4 regions of the Neptunomonas japonica JAMM 1380 genome follow, and region 4 is predicted to be linked to each of the others. Evidence: predicted binding sites of a transcription regulator. Region 4 holds the regulator's gene; each other region holds the start of a gene.
What was found. Region 4 encodes FNR, which switches genes on or off when oxygen is low (the NO sensors DNR and NnrR bind a similar motif). Its sites were predicted from a motif close to TTGATNTANATCAA; they were not measured.

Region 1: NEJAP_RS14795 (nitrate/nitrite transporter) is a predicted target of FNR. The motif match lies at 1,879-1,892, and genes of this name have one in related genera.
Region 2: NEJAP_RS14785 (nitrate reductase subunit alpha) is a predicted target of FNR. The motif match lies at 1,613-1,626, and genes of this name have one in related genera.
Region 3: NEJAP_RS03370 (histone deacetylase family protein) is a predicted target of FNR. The motif match lies at 1,553-1,566, and genes of this name have one in related genera.

The regions. Positions count from the first base shown of each region.
Region 1 is NZ_AP014546.1:3,164,222-3,167,440, reverse strand. It holds gene NEJAP_RS14800 (ATP-binding protein) at 1-1,696, opposite strand, end outside; gene NEJAP_RS14795 (nitrate/nitrite transporter) at 1,955-3,219, shown strand, end outside.
Region 2 is NZ_AP014546.1:3,160,623-3,163,841, forward strand. It holds gene NEJAP_RS14785 (nitrate reductase subunit alpha) at 1-1,419, opposite strand, end outside; gene NEJAP_RS14790 (MFS transporter) at 1,865-3,219, opposite strand, start outside.
Region 3 is NZ_AP014546.1:741,222-744,440, forward strand. It holds gene NEJAP_RS03365 (sodium ion-translocating decarboxylase subunit beta) at 1-460, shown strand, start outside; gene NEJAP_RS03370 (histone deacetylase family protein) at 531-1,454, opposite strand; gene NEJAP_RS03375 (response regulator) at 1,745-3,219, shown strand, end outside.
Region 4 is NZ_AP014546.1:1,422,318-1,425,536, reverse strand. It holds gene hemN (oxygen-independent coproporphyrinogen III oxidase) at 1-1,285, shown strand, start outside; gene fnr (fumarate/nitrate reduction transcriptional regulator Fnr) at 1,369-2,151, shown strand; gene NEJAP_RS06420 (adenine phosphoribosyltransferase) at 2,335-2,877, shown strand; gene NEJAP_RS06415 (alpha/beta hydrolase) at 2,943-3,219, shown strand, end outside.

The DNA of each region.
Region 1 (3,219 bases), 1.7 Mb from region 4:
TAGTCAGTTCCTGGTTTTGAGGAAGGCCCACACCGTTATCCTGTATTGAGACTGTGATTTCATCTTTCTCTGCGCTGATCGAGACACTAACCTTGCTGGCTTGTGAATGTTTGACGACATTTGCCAGCGCTTCTCGCAGTAATTGAAGTACGTGAATCTCTTCGTTAGGCGTTAATGTTAAGTGGTGGATTCCGTAGTGATATTTTATCGGGATGCCTAAACGTTCCGAAAATTCATTGATGGTGGTTTCAAGCGCATGTGCTAACCCTGGCTCATCCAATTTGAGACGAAAAGTGGTGAGTAACTCACGTAATTGGCGGTAAGCATTGTTAAGTCCTTCTTTTAGCTCATCTACAACATCATCAATACTCTCTGTACTGGATTCTTTTTTACGCAGAATTTGTAGGCGAGTGACCTGTATTTTTAAATAAGAAAGTGACTGAGCGAGCGAGTCATGAAGCTCGCGAGCAATAACGGCGCGCTCTTCTATCAGTGATAGTTGCTGTTCTTGTTCTGCTTTTAACTCAAGAGACATCGATGTAGCTAAATTTTCTACTATGGTTTCTATCAGTTTTATCTCTGACTGATTAGGAGGTACATGAGGAAGAAACTGTGCATTAAACTCCCCAAAATACGTTTCTCTCGTCTGAATAGGTAAAGATAATGTTTTGTGTGGTCGGTGATCAAGCTCTTGAACGATACAGCTATTACAACTGAGTACGCGACAGTTCTCAGGCCTTTCTATGGTTTGTGTCGTGAGCTCTCGATAGCTTTTTTTATTGTTGGGTTCGCAAAGGGTTACTTCTATTGGGCCAAACGGGCTGACCGTTTCCAGTTGCTGCATGACGGGCATTAAGCGGCGACAGATATCTTCTTTACGGTTAAAGCATCGAGTGGTGTCGTATAAGAGTTGTAAAGATTCATTTGATTGCTGTAATAGAGCGGTTTTACGTTCAACGCGCTGTTCTAGATCCGTATAAATTTTCGAAAGCTCTTCAGCCATATGGTTAAAAGAGTCGCCGAGCACACCTAGTTCATCTTGGCTTTCATATTCAACTCTCGCCGCTAGGTCACCTCGGCTGGCGCGACGGGCCATGTGTACAAGTTCTTGTAGTGGGAGAACTACGTTGTTTTTTATGTCCAACATGGCAATAAAGATGATCAGTACCGTCATAAAGAGACTGATAGCCTGAACCAAGCTGAGCAGCTTGATTTTAGATTCAGTACTGCGCTCTAACAGTAATACCATCTGATCGATTCTATGAACAAATTTTTCAATTAGATCAATATATTTATGTGAAGGTTGGGTGTCGATCAGTGCTTTGTTAAGGGATGGGATGATGTGTTCATTCCAATCATTAACAAGGTTGTTGTGGAGGCGGTAGAGGTCATGGTCGCCGTCCTGAGGGATAACGGTTTTGAGGATAGGGCTATTAATACGCTTTTCAAATTCTGAAATAGAGAGTTTGACTTTACTATGATTTTCTTCAGAAGGGGATTGCGTGTATTGGCCTGTTTCTGCGATGACTCTATAAGAGAGCATCCGCAGGGAGCCTGCTAGGTTAATACCTGCCGCATCACCTTGAGTACTTTCCGCTACAATAACAGACCCAATCATGCTGACTACCGCCATGATGCTGATAGCTAACATGGCAGCACCTAAGCGCGCGATGATTGATTGTTTAAAAAAGTGCATTGGCTTAATTGTGCCTCTAGCATTGCCAAATACTCACAAAGAAATTGTGAGAAAAGGCTTTCTGAATGATTGATCTAATCTATGTTTAAAATATCAGTAAAATCATGTGCTTACAAAGATAAAAAGAGGTACTCATAAAGAGGTATTTTGGTAAAAAATCACTTTAATCATAAGGTTAGGTCTTGATTTCGATCAACAAAAATAAATAGCTACGGGCTTACCTTTACACCCATTCATATCACTTTGAACGGGTGTTCGATGATAGTTAACAGCAACCAGCAGCAGATATCTGCGATCGCGATGGCCACATTGGCCTTTTCTGCGTGTTTCGCGGTCTGGACATTGGTCTCTGTTATTGGCCTTCAAATAAAGCATGAATTAGGTCTTTCTGAGACTCAATTTGGTGTGTTGGTGGCTACACCAATTCTTACTGGTGCGTTACTTCGGTTACCGATGGGAATTCTTGCTGAGCGTTGGGGAAGCCGAATTCTTATTGTCGCCTTACTTATGTTTGTCAGTGTGCCGTTGTTTTTGTTTTCTTATGCATCAACTTTTAATCATTACTTGTTATTGGGTTTGTGTGTAGGTGTCTCCGGTAGCATGTTTAGTATCGGTATTCACTTTGTTTCTTCTCGTTCTAGTGAGCGTTCGCAAGGCATGGCCATGGGTATTTTTGGTGCAGGTAACTTGGGAGCGGCAGTCACAAATTTAATCGCACCGTTAATAATTATTGCTTATGGCTGGCGAATGGCGCCAACCGTTTATGGTGTTGTACTGTTGTTGCTGGCTTTTTTGTTTTGGATACTCACTGATGAAGATCAGAAAAGTATTGGTAAGCCGCGTCGAGTATACCGTCTATCTGAACAGCTTAAACCACTCGCGGATGCCCGTGTATGGCGTTTTGGCTTGTATTACTTCTTCGTGTTCGGGGGGTATATAGCGCTTGCTTTATGGCTGCCTGATTACTATGTCAGTCATTATGATTTGGATATTCAGACTGCATCATTCCTGACATTAATGTTTACGCTTCCAGGTGCGCTAACACGCATCTTGGGAGGTTGGAGTGCAGATCAATTAGGGGCTCGCCATGTTAATTGGAGTGTCTTCTGGGTTTGCCTCGTGTGCTTGTTTTTCCTTTCCTATCCCCCCACCACTATGACGGTTCATGGAATTCGTGAGGATACGACGTTCGTGATCGATATGCCGGTCTGGTTGTTTACTGTTTTGGTCATGGTGATGGGTGTGGCAATGGGCTTTGGGAAGGCCAGCGTGTTTCGTCTTGTCTATGACTACTATCCGGAAAGAATGGGTGTAGTCGGGGGAATGGTGGGCATGTTGGGTGCGATTGGTGGGTTTGTCTTGCCAATCCTTTTTGGTCTGGTGGCCGATACGATGGGGGTTCGCAGCTCTTGCTTTATGTTGCTCTACGGCGTTTTGGCTGTCTGTATGTGCGTAATGTACTACGGCATCTCTGTTGAAGAGCGGCGTTCTCGATTGCAAGAAGCGATCCGCAATAACTTTCT
Region 2 (3,219 bases), 1.7 Mb from region 4:
TACCAGTAAAGACTCTGAACCATCAGCTAGCTTAACGCGCTTAGCCGGAAGGTTGTGATGAATAATGTCAGAGAAGGTATTGTGCGTGAAATGCTCGTTCTCTACACCACCGAAGTATGGGAAACCAACAGAAGCGACTTCGTCATGACTATCTAGCAAGCTCATTTTCAATGAAGTAGAACGGCCTTCAAGCCCTTCTTTTTGCTCGATGTTCCACTTACCTTTCTCACCCCAACGGAAACCAATAGAACCATTTGGCACGACATAGCTATCCGTTGCTTCATCATAAGCAACAGTTTTCCATTCTGGGTTGTTATCCTGACCCATGTTGCCATCAAAGTCAGACGCACGGATAAAGCGGCCAGCAGCATACGAACCATCGTCGCGTTGCTCTAGCTGAACCAAAAATGGCATATCCGTATAGTCGCGACAGTAATCTGTGAAGTATTCAGTTGGGTTATCAACATGGAACTCTTTCAGAATGACATGACCAAAAGCCATCGCCAAGGCAGCATCAGTACCCTGTTTAGGGTTCAACCACTGATCACACAGCTTTGAAACTTCGGCGTAATCTGGAGTAATCGATACTGTTTTAGCACCTTTATAGCGCACTTCTGTGAAGAAATGAGCATCAGGTGTACGTGTTTGAGGAACGTTAGATCCCCAAGCAATAATATAGTTAGAGTTATACCAGTCAGCTGACTCTGGAACGTCAGTCTGCTCCCCCCAAGTCATAGGAGACGCGGGTGGTAAGTCACAATACCAATCATAAAAGCTCAGGCAAACACCACCAATCAACGATAGGTAACGCGCACCAGCAGCATAAGAAACCATCGACATCGCTGGGATTGGCGAGAAGCCAATAACGCGGTCTGGGCCATATTCTTTAATTGTATAGGTATTTGAAGCAGCAATGATTTCGTTTACTTCATCCCAAGTTGAACGTACAAAACCACCTTGTCCACGCATTGACTTATAAGATGTTGCCTTTGCAGGATCTTCAACAATAGAAGCCCACGCTGCGACAGGATCTTTGGTCGCACGTGCTTCACGCCACAACTTAATTAAGCGCTTACGTACGGTTGGGTATTTAAGACGGTTAGCACTGTAGATGTACCAAGAGTAACTTGCGCCGCGAGGACAACCACGAGGCTCATGGTTTGGCAGGTCAGGACGCGTACGAGGATAATCTGTTTGCTGGGTTTCCCAAGTGATCAGACCATTCTTAACGTAGATTTTCCAACTACAAGAACCCGTACAGTTAACACCATGAGTGGAACGAACAATTTTGTCATGCTGCCAGCGCTGACGATATCCATCTTCCCATTCACGACTTTCTTTAACAGTCTCCCCGTGCCCATTGGCAAAGGTGCCCTGCTTTTTCTTTAAAAATCTCAATCTATCGAGCAAATGACTCATTTTATTCTCTCCTGAAACCGCTAGGTCAGGACGGGGCTATAACCCCGAGCCGTTTTATTAATACGCCGACAAGGTCAATTGTCTTGAGCGCTTACCGATTCATCCGGTCATAAGGCCGTTCAACCATCCCTGAAGAACAAACCCTATTGCTTACTGTTGAGCCCACAATAACTGCTTTAATGCTCAAAACTTGTTGATCTGTATCAACATACAAACCATGAAAACAAACCCCAACAGGGAGAAATACCACTTTGGTGATACATCGAAAAAACAACTTAAACACATGTTTTATATGAATAAAAAATAATTACACCAACAGAACTCTACGTAAAATAACGACAGAGGAGTATTTGTAGGTAGTCAGTCAAAATAGGAATAGCAGCCATAAAAAAAGAGCCCTTGAAGGGCTCTTTTAAATAGAAAATCATCATGCTTAATTTTGCATTTATGGATTCTTAAACTCTGCTTTAGGGCCTAGGTAATACCACCAGTTCAACGCCAAGCACAGCAAGTAGAAGACAGCGAAGCCATAGAGTGCCATTTCAGGTGTAGCCAGTTTAATCTGCTCACCAAATACCTTTGGTATAACAAACGCACCGTAAGCAGCCACAGCAGAAGTCCAGCCGAGTGCAGGACCCGCTTGCTCTTTAGGAAAGACCATAGCAATAGTACGGAAAGTAGAGCCGTTACCAATACCTGTTGCAGCAAACAACACTAAAAACAATCCAATGAAAGGTACAAAATACTCTTCAGGCGTCGCTGACTGGTAAGCCGCTTTAAGGTAGTAAGCAACCCCTAGAGCACTTGCAATCATCACGATAGAAACATAGTGAGTTACACGTGCGCCACCCATTTTATCTGCCATCCAGCCTCCGATAGGACGGATGAAAGCACCAATAAATGGTCCCATCCAAGCATACATTAGAGCAGAAGGCCCATTAGCGTTAACAATGTTATGAGTCATCACGCCATCAACCATTAAATGCTGATAACCAAATACAACTTTGATTGCTAATGCAAAACCGGCAGAGTAACCAATGAAGCTACCAAAAGTCATGGTGTAGATAACGCTCATCACCCAAGTATGCTTATTTTCAAAGATTTTAAACTGACGCTGTAAATTAGGTTTAATGTCACCAGGTATCATCTTCATCAACATAATTGTGAAGAAAAGAATACCAACAATCACAGGCCACTTAGCCCAGCCTGGAGCGCCCAGGCCTGTTGGGTCTGGTAAGATAATGAACAAACCAGCAGCGGCTGTCATAAAACCAATAAGCAATAAGCCTACAATTTTAGACATCGCACCGACAGGTGAGCCTATATCTGGAGAAACGTCATCCGTACGAAGGTTGTTCATTCCAAACCAACCAACAATCGCCAGCGGAATTAAAAACAACAACCATACAAAACCAGCGTTGTGGATATAAGTTTCAGATCCAGCAGGAATCTTACCAATCAAGGTACCTGAAGTGTTTTCTAGGATCATCGGCGCACCACCGAAGATACCCATAGTCATGACTAATGGCACAAGGATTTGCATAGTAGTTACACCAGCATTCCCTAAACCCGCATTTAGTCCCAGCGCCAAACCCTGCTGCTTCTTAGGAAAGAAGAAGCTGATGTTAGACATCGAAGATGCGAAGTTACCACCACCAATCCCTGACAAGAAGGCCAGCAATTGGAAAACCCACAACGGCGTATTTTGATCTTGCAAAGCAAAACCAGCACCAATGGCAGGAATCATAAGCAACGCGGTAGTAAAGACAATAGTATTTCGGCCACCGGCGATACGAATAA
Region 3 (3,219 bases), 680 kb from region 4:
GCCAGATGCTGCGCCTCTGTTGGGTATGTTCTGTTTCGGTAACCTAATGCGTGAATGTGGTGTTGTTGATCGCTTAAGTGATACTGCACAAAATGCATTGATCAATATTGTTACTATCTTCTTGGGGCTTTCAGTTGGATCTAAACTTTCCGCTGATAAATTCCTGGATATAGAGACATTAGGTATCTTAGTACTAGGTATTGTTGCTTTTGGTATCGGTACTGCGATGGGTATCTTAATGGCTAAGTTTATGAACAAACTGGCAGGTGGTAACTCTATCAATCCATTGATTGGATCTGCTGGTGTATCTGCTGTACCTATGGCAGCTCGTGTTTCGAACAAGTTGGGCCTTGAGGCTAACTCTCAAAACTTCTTGTTGATGCACGCTATGGGGCCAAACGTTGCAGGTGTAATCGGTTCTGCGGTTGCTGCAGGCGTTATGATTAAGTTTGTTGGCTAATAGTTTCAAAGTAAATAAAAAGGCCGCTCATTGAGCGGCCTTTTTTGTTTCTAAGTGTGTACGATAAATATTAATAACCCGCCAGTGTTTCCACATGAGCTTCAACACTAAATGCTAGTGCTACAGGGTTGTAGCCACCTTCTAATACAGACACTAAACGACCTTGAGAATATACGCGGGCTACGTCCATGAGGAGTTTGGTTACCCAGCGATAATCGTCCTCATTTAAGTTTATGTCTGCCATGGGGTCTTCGTGATGAGCATCGAAGCCTGCTGAGATAAAAATCATATCAGGTTTGTGGTTTTGTAATGCAGGCAGCCAGTGCTTCTCAACTATATTTCTAAAAAATGCGCTATCGCTGTGAGCAGGCATTGGGCAGTTAACGATGTTTGGTCGTTGAATATCACAATATCTCTCAGGATAGTAAGGGTGCTGAAAAGTCGAGCAAACTAGCACTTCGGGCTTATCTTTAAATATATCAACCGTACCGTTGCAATGGTGTACATCAAAATCGACAACAGCCACACGGTTAACTTGTGGATGCTGCAATGCTTGCATTGCACCTATAGCCACGTTGTTGAAAAAGCAAAACCCCATCGGTGTATTATGCTCAGCATGGTGCCCTGGCGGCCTTACCGCACAAAAAGCATTATCAGTTTTACCTGCAAGCACTCGGTTAGTGGCAAGGATTGTTGAGCCAGCGGCTAAGCTTGCTGCATGTAAAGAATCAGGACATAAGGCTGTATCTTCATCTGCATAAACGATGCCTTCTTCAGGCAGTTTCATTTCTAAGCGTTTTTGATGGAGTGAGGCGTGTGCCATTGCTATCTGTTCAGGAGTAACATGAATAGATTGCATAGTTTCTAATTGCTGAATTAACCCCGTCCTTTCAAGGACCTTGCGTATTGCTAATAGTCTAATTGGGCTTTCTGGATGTTCAGGTCCCATATTATGAAGACCACAATCGTCATGGGTAATAAAAGTAGTTGTCATATTCCCTTCAACTCTCATTCTTTTTTATCAGTGTACTGGAAAACAGCATTATGGACTGCTTAGCCGAAGGTCTAAATATGCGTGTAGTCGACTTTTTCTTGATTTAGGTCATGGGTCTTAAGTACGTGTAAAGATAAGATGTTAACCACAGCATAGAACTGTATTAGACACCGCGTGTTCACCCTCGCCGGTGTTTTTTTTGAGTAAACTACTGACTCCTTCCCCCCGCCATCAATGGCTCCTATACTATGACCTGAAAACTTTATTCTTGCAGAAGGATTGCTGATTTAGTGCACCCGCCGAAGATTGACTACTCTAGTAAGCGTGTCCTGTTGATCGAAAGCAGTGGAAACATGCGTTCGACAATTGTTTACATGTTAAGGCAGTTAGGAATTGCCAATATCCAGGCGGTAACTATTAATAGTCACGTATTGGAACTGATCAAAGATGGAGCCTTTGATATTATCCTATTAGGGCATAATGGAAGTGACCCGCTAACGGGTTTGCAATTACTTGAAGAGTCTCGCTTTCTTGGTTATATAAAACCTGAGGCTTGCTGGATGTTTATGACAGGAGATTCCTCGCAAGAAGTCATATTACATGCTATTGATAATCAGCCTGATGCGTTGTTAACCAAACCCTTTTCAATGGACGAGCTTAAATCAAGATTAGATTCAGTGATATTTCGTAAGGATGCGTTACGCGAAGTGGATGCGCTTGTGGAGCGCGGTCAGCTAGATATGGCGGTTAAAGCTTGTGATCAAATTGAGTTATCTGGAAGTGATTATGATTACGTACAGATGACGAAAGGAAAGTTGCTGCTACAACTAAATCGTTTTGAAGAAGCCGAACGTTTTTTTAAGCAGCGCTTTACGCATCATAAAGAAAAAGAGAGTGGCTTATGTCTTGCACAAGCCTGTATGGGGCAAGGTAAATACTCTATTGCAAAACCTCTGCTCATTAAGCTTGTCGCGAAGTTTCCGCTTTTTTTATCTGCTTATGATTTACTCGCTAAATTGTATGAGCATGAGGGTGAACTAATTCCCGTGCAAGATACATTAAAAGATGCTACTCAAAAATCCCCACTAAGTCTGTTAAGGCAAATGGAACTTGGCAGGGTTGCAGTTTATACAAAAACATTAGAGTTGGCTGAAGGAGCATACCGGAAGTCTATCTCATTAGGACGAGATAGTTGTTATAGCTCCCCTGAGCCCTTCTTACGTTTAGCTAACATTCGTCGATTAGAAATGGCAGAGCTTCCTGAAAGTGAGCAAGTAGGCCTTCAGGGGCAATTTGATGAATTGCTAAATACTGCAAGTTACCAGTACCCCAAAGATAAAGCCCTTAAGGTTAAGGCTGCGCTCTTACGCAGTCAGTTAAGTAGTGATATGGGCAATGAGGATGATGCAAACCGCTACATGGGTGAGGCATCTAAGCTTGCAGGGCAGCTTGATCAATCGCTAGATTTGCAAAGAGAGTTGTTGGATATAATAGGCGACCGTTTACCTATTCTCGAGGAGCGACCCGCTCCAGAGAAGGATAAGCCTAAGGGGCATACGCATGACCCAGAAATGAGTATTCGAGTGAATCGCTTAGGTGTTAAGCATTACCTTGCAGACAAGGTTCCTCAGGCAATTCGTTACTTTGGTTTAGCCATTGAAAATGATCCCAAAAACTCACGGGCATTGCTTAACTTAGCGCAGTTATTTCTAGAATCTGCAAAACAAGAATCCACCCGTCGAGAAGAGCGCCTTAAAATGGTGAC
Region 4 (3,219 bases):
ACTATCTGAAGAGCAACTTGTACTAAACGGGCAAACAACCACTGATAAGACAGCGCCCTTATCACTTTATGTGCACATCCCTTTCTGTGCTCATGTATGTTACTTCTGCGCCTGCAATAAAGTGATTAGCCGCAACCGAAAGAAAGCTCAACCTTATTTAGACACCCTGTATAAAGAGATTGAGCAAGCAGCAAAATGGTATAGCGACGGTCGAATTGTTAACCAGCTACATTGGGGTGGCGGCACACCTACTTTCATTAGCGATGAGCAAATGACAGAGCTTATGAACAAACTCAAGCAAGAGTTTAATTTACTTGACGATGATAGCGGTGATTATTCCATCGAAATAGACCCACGTGAAGCATCATTAGAAACAATGCGCACGCTCAGAAAAGCCGGCTTCAACCGAATCAGCCTTGGCGTTCAGGATGTAAACCCCGTTGTTCAGAAAGCGGTTAATCGCATTCAACCCACCGAACAAACGGCAGCCGTGCTAACGGCCGCACGTGATCTTGGCTTCAAATCGATCAACATGGATCTCATATACGGGCTGCCTCACCAAACATTTGAAAGCTTCAATGCCACCCTTGATACCGTCATTGACATGAGCCCCGACCGCTTGTCCGTCTTTAATTATGCTCATATGCCCGATCGATTCCGCTCACAAAAACACATTAATGCAGAAGACCTACCAAGCCCTGAAACAAAATTAGCCATTCTTGAGTCCACTATTAATAAGTTACTCGATGCGGGTTATGTGTATATTGGCATGGACCACTTTGCAAAACCTGACGATGAACTAGCACTTGCTCAACAGAGTGGACAGCTTCATCGCAACTTCCAAGGCTACACTACCCACTCAGATTGTGATTTAGTTGCTATGGGCGTCTCCGCCATTAGTCAGATAGGGGATGTTTATTATCAAAATGAACATGACATTAACGCCTACTCTACAGCAGTTGATACACGCGCAAGCGCTATCCGACGCGGTGTGCAATTAAGCACAGACGACCAAATTCGTCGCGCCGTAATTACACAATTAATTTGCCATTTCGAGTTAGACCCAAAACCGATAGAAAAGCTATTTTGCATTGATTTTAAAGAGTATTTTTCACAAGAGCAGTCTGAATTACAACTCTTTGCTCAGGATGGCTTGATTCAACTAGACGGGCAGCGTATTCATGTAACTGCAGCAGGACGCTTGCTGATTAGACGTATCTGCATGGCCTTCGATCGCTACATCCCGAAACAACAAGCGACACAAGGTTTTTCTCGTATCATCTAATAGATACTTCACGCCTTCCTCGAAATGTTACATAATTAGCGGCTGAGTAGCCTCTCATTATGTAACAAACACAGGAATTGGCCATGAGCGATATAAAAAAGGAAGGGAAACTGCATAGCCTGCAACAAGCCCATTGTAATACATGTAGCCTAAGCTCACTTTGCCTTCCCGTCTCATTAAACAACACGGAAATGGAAAGCCTCGATAATATTATTGAGAAAAGCCGACCTCTAAAAAAAGGAGATCACCTATTTCATCAGGGTGACAACTTCGAATCGGTTTTTGCTATTCGTGCAGGCAGCGTTAAAAGCTACACCATTACCAATGAAGGCGAAGAGCAGATCACGGGCTTTTACTTTCCAGGGGAGCTGGTTGGTTTAAGCGGTTATGATAATCAACACTACCCGGTTTCCACTAAAATAATGGAAACTACAACGGTATGTGAAATTCCCTTTGATAATTTAGATACACTTTGTGGCCAGTTACCAGAGCTGAGACGCCAAGTAATGCGAACCATGAGCAAAGAGATTAGAGACGATCAACAAATGATGCTTCTCCTCTCAAAAAAGAACGCTGAAGAGCGCGTTGCTACGTTCCTCATTAAACTCTCTCAACGCTTTCAAGCGCGCGGTTACTCTGCTCATAAATTCAGACTATCGATGTCGCGCAATGAAATAGGTAACTACTTAGGATTAGCTGTAGAAACAGTGAGTCGTATTTTTACCCGCTTTCAAAAGAACAACCTAATTCAAGTTGACGGAAAAGAACTAGACCTGCTTGACTTAGACAGTTTATATGACGTTTCTGGAGAGTGTCATGGCAAAGACACTCCTACAGAAGTAGATGTACAGCAGCTTTCTATATAGCTTACAAAACTTACAAATAAAAAAACGCCGTTCAATTAATCGAACGGCGCTAGAAATAGTTGCACAAAGAAGTAGCCATCTCTATGTGTAACCCAACGCAATGATTAAACCGTATTTTCTTTTTGTAAACATTGAGCCATATCAAGCGTTAACGTTCCGGCTTGATTGAGGAGCCATTAGTACATGTCTTACGACGAATTTTATGTCAAGTCAGTTATCCGATCATTACCTGACTGGCCAGAGCCTGGTGTAGTCTTTCGCGACATCACGCCAATTTTCAAAGACCCTAAAGCATTACGCATGGTCGCAGACGCATTTATTCAGCGGTATATGAATTCAGAACTCACACACATTGCTTGCATTGACGCTCGAGGCTTCCTCATTGCTTCAATCATGGCTTACCAAATGCAGAAACCTTTAGTACTTGTACGTAAAAAAGGGAAATTACCAGGCGAAACCGTACACCAAGAATATAAGCTGGAGTATGGTACGGCGGCCGTAGAAATGCAGATAGACTCGGTAGGCCCGGGTGACCGCGTATTAGTATTCGATGACCTTATTGCAACCGGCGGGACTATTCTTGCTGCCTGCACCCTAATAAAGAAATTAGGTGCTGAAGTAATAGAAAGTGCTGCACTCGTTGATCTTCCAGACTTAAACGGCTCTATCCGTATTCAAGAAGCAGGTGTTCCCGTTTACACCATGCTGGCCTACGAAGGTCTGTAGCCTAAATTAGAGACCTCTGTTATTGTGAGCTTTCATATAAGCTTATAACAATAATAGAGGTTCGTATGTATAAAATCCTTCTAAACACCACCGCTCTTTTACTACTCACATCGCAACCTCTCTTTGCACAAGAAGTCACGACCAAGCACGAAAATCTCACATTAAATGCACAGATGCAATTCGCCGAAGGAAGCTCCTTCGCTGATGGTGTTGTACTCATTACACATGGCACGCTGGCACATAACAAAATGGAGCTCATTGAGACGTTACAGTTATTATTAAGCGACTCAGGCCTGAATTCTTTAGCCATTAATCTAAGTCTGGGTATTAACGATAGGCACG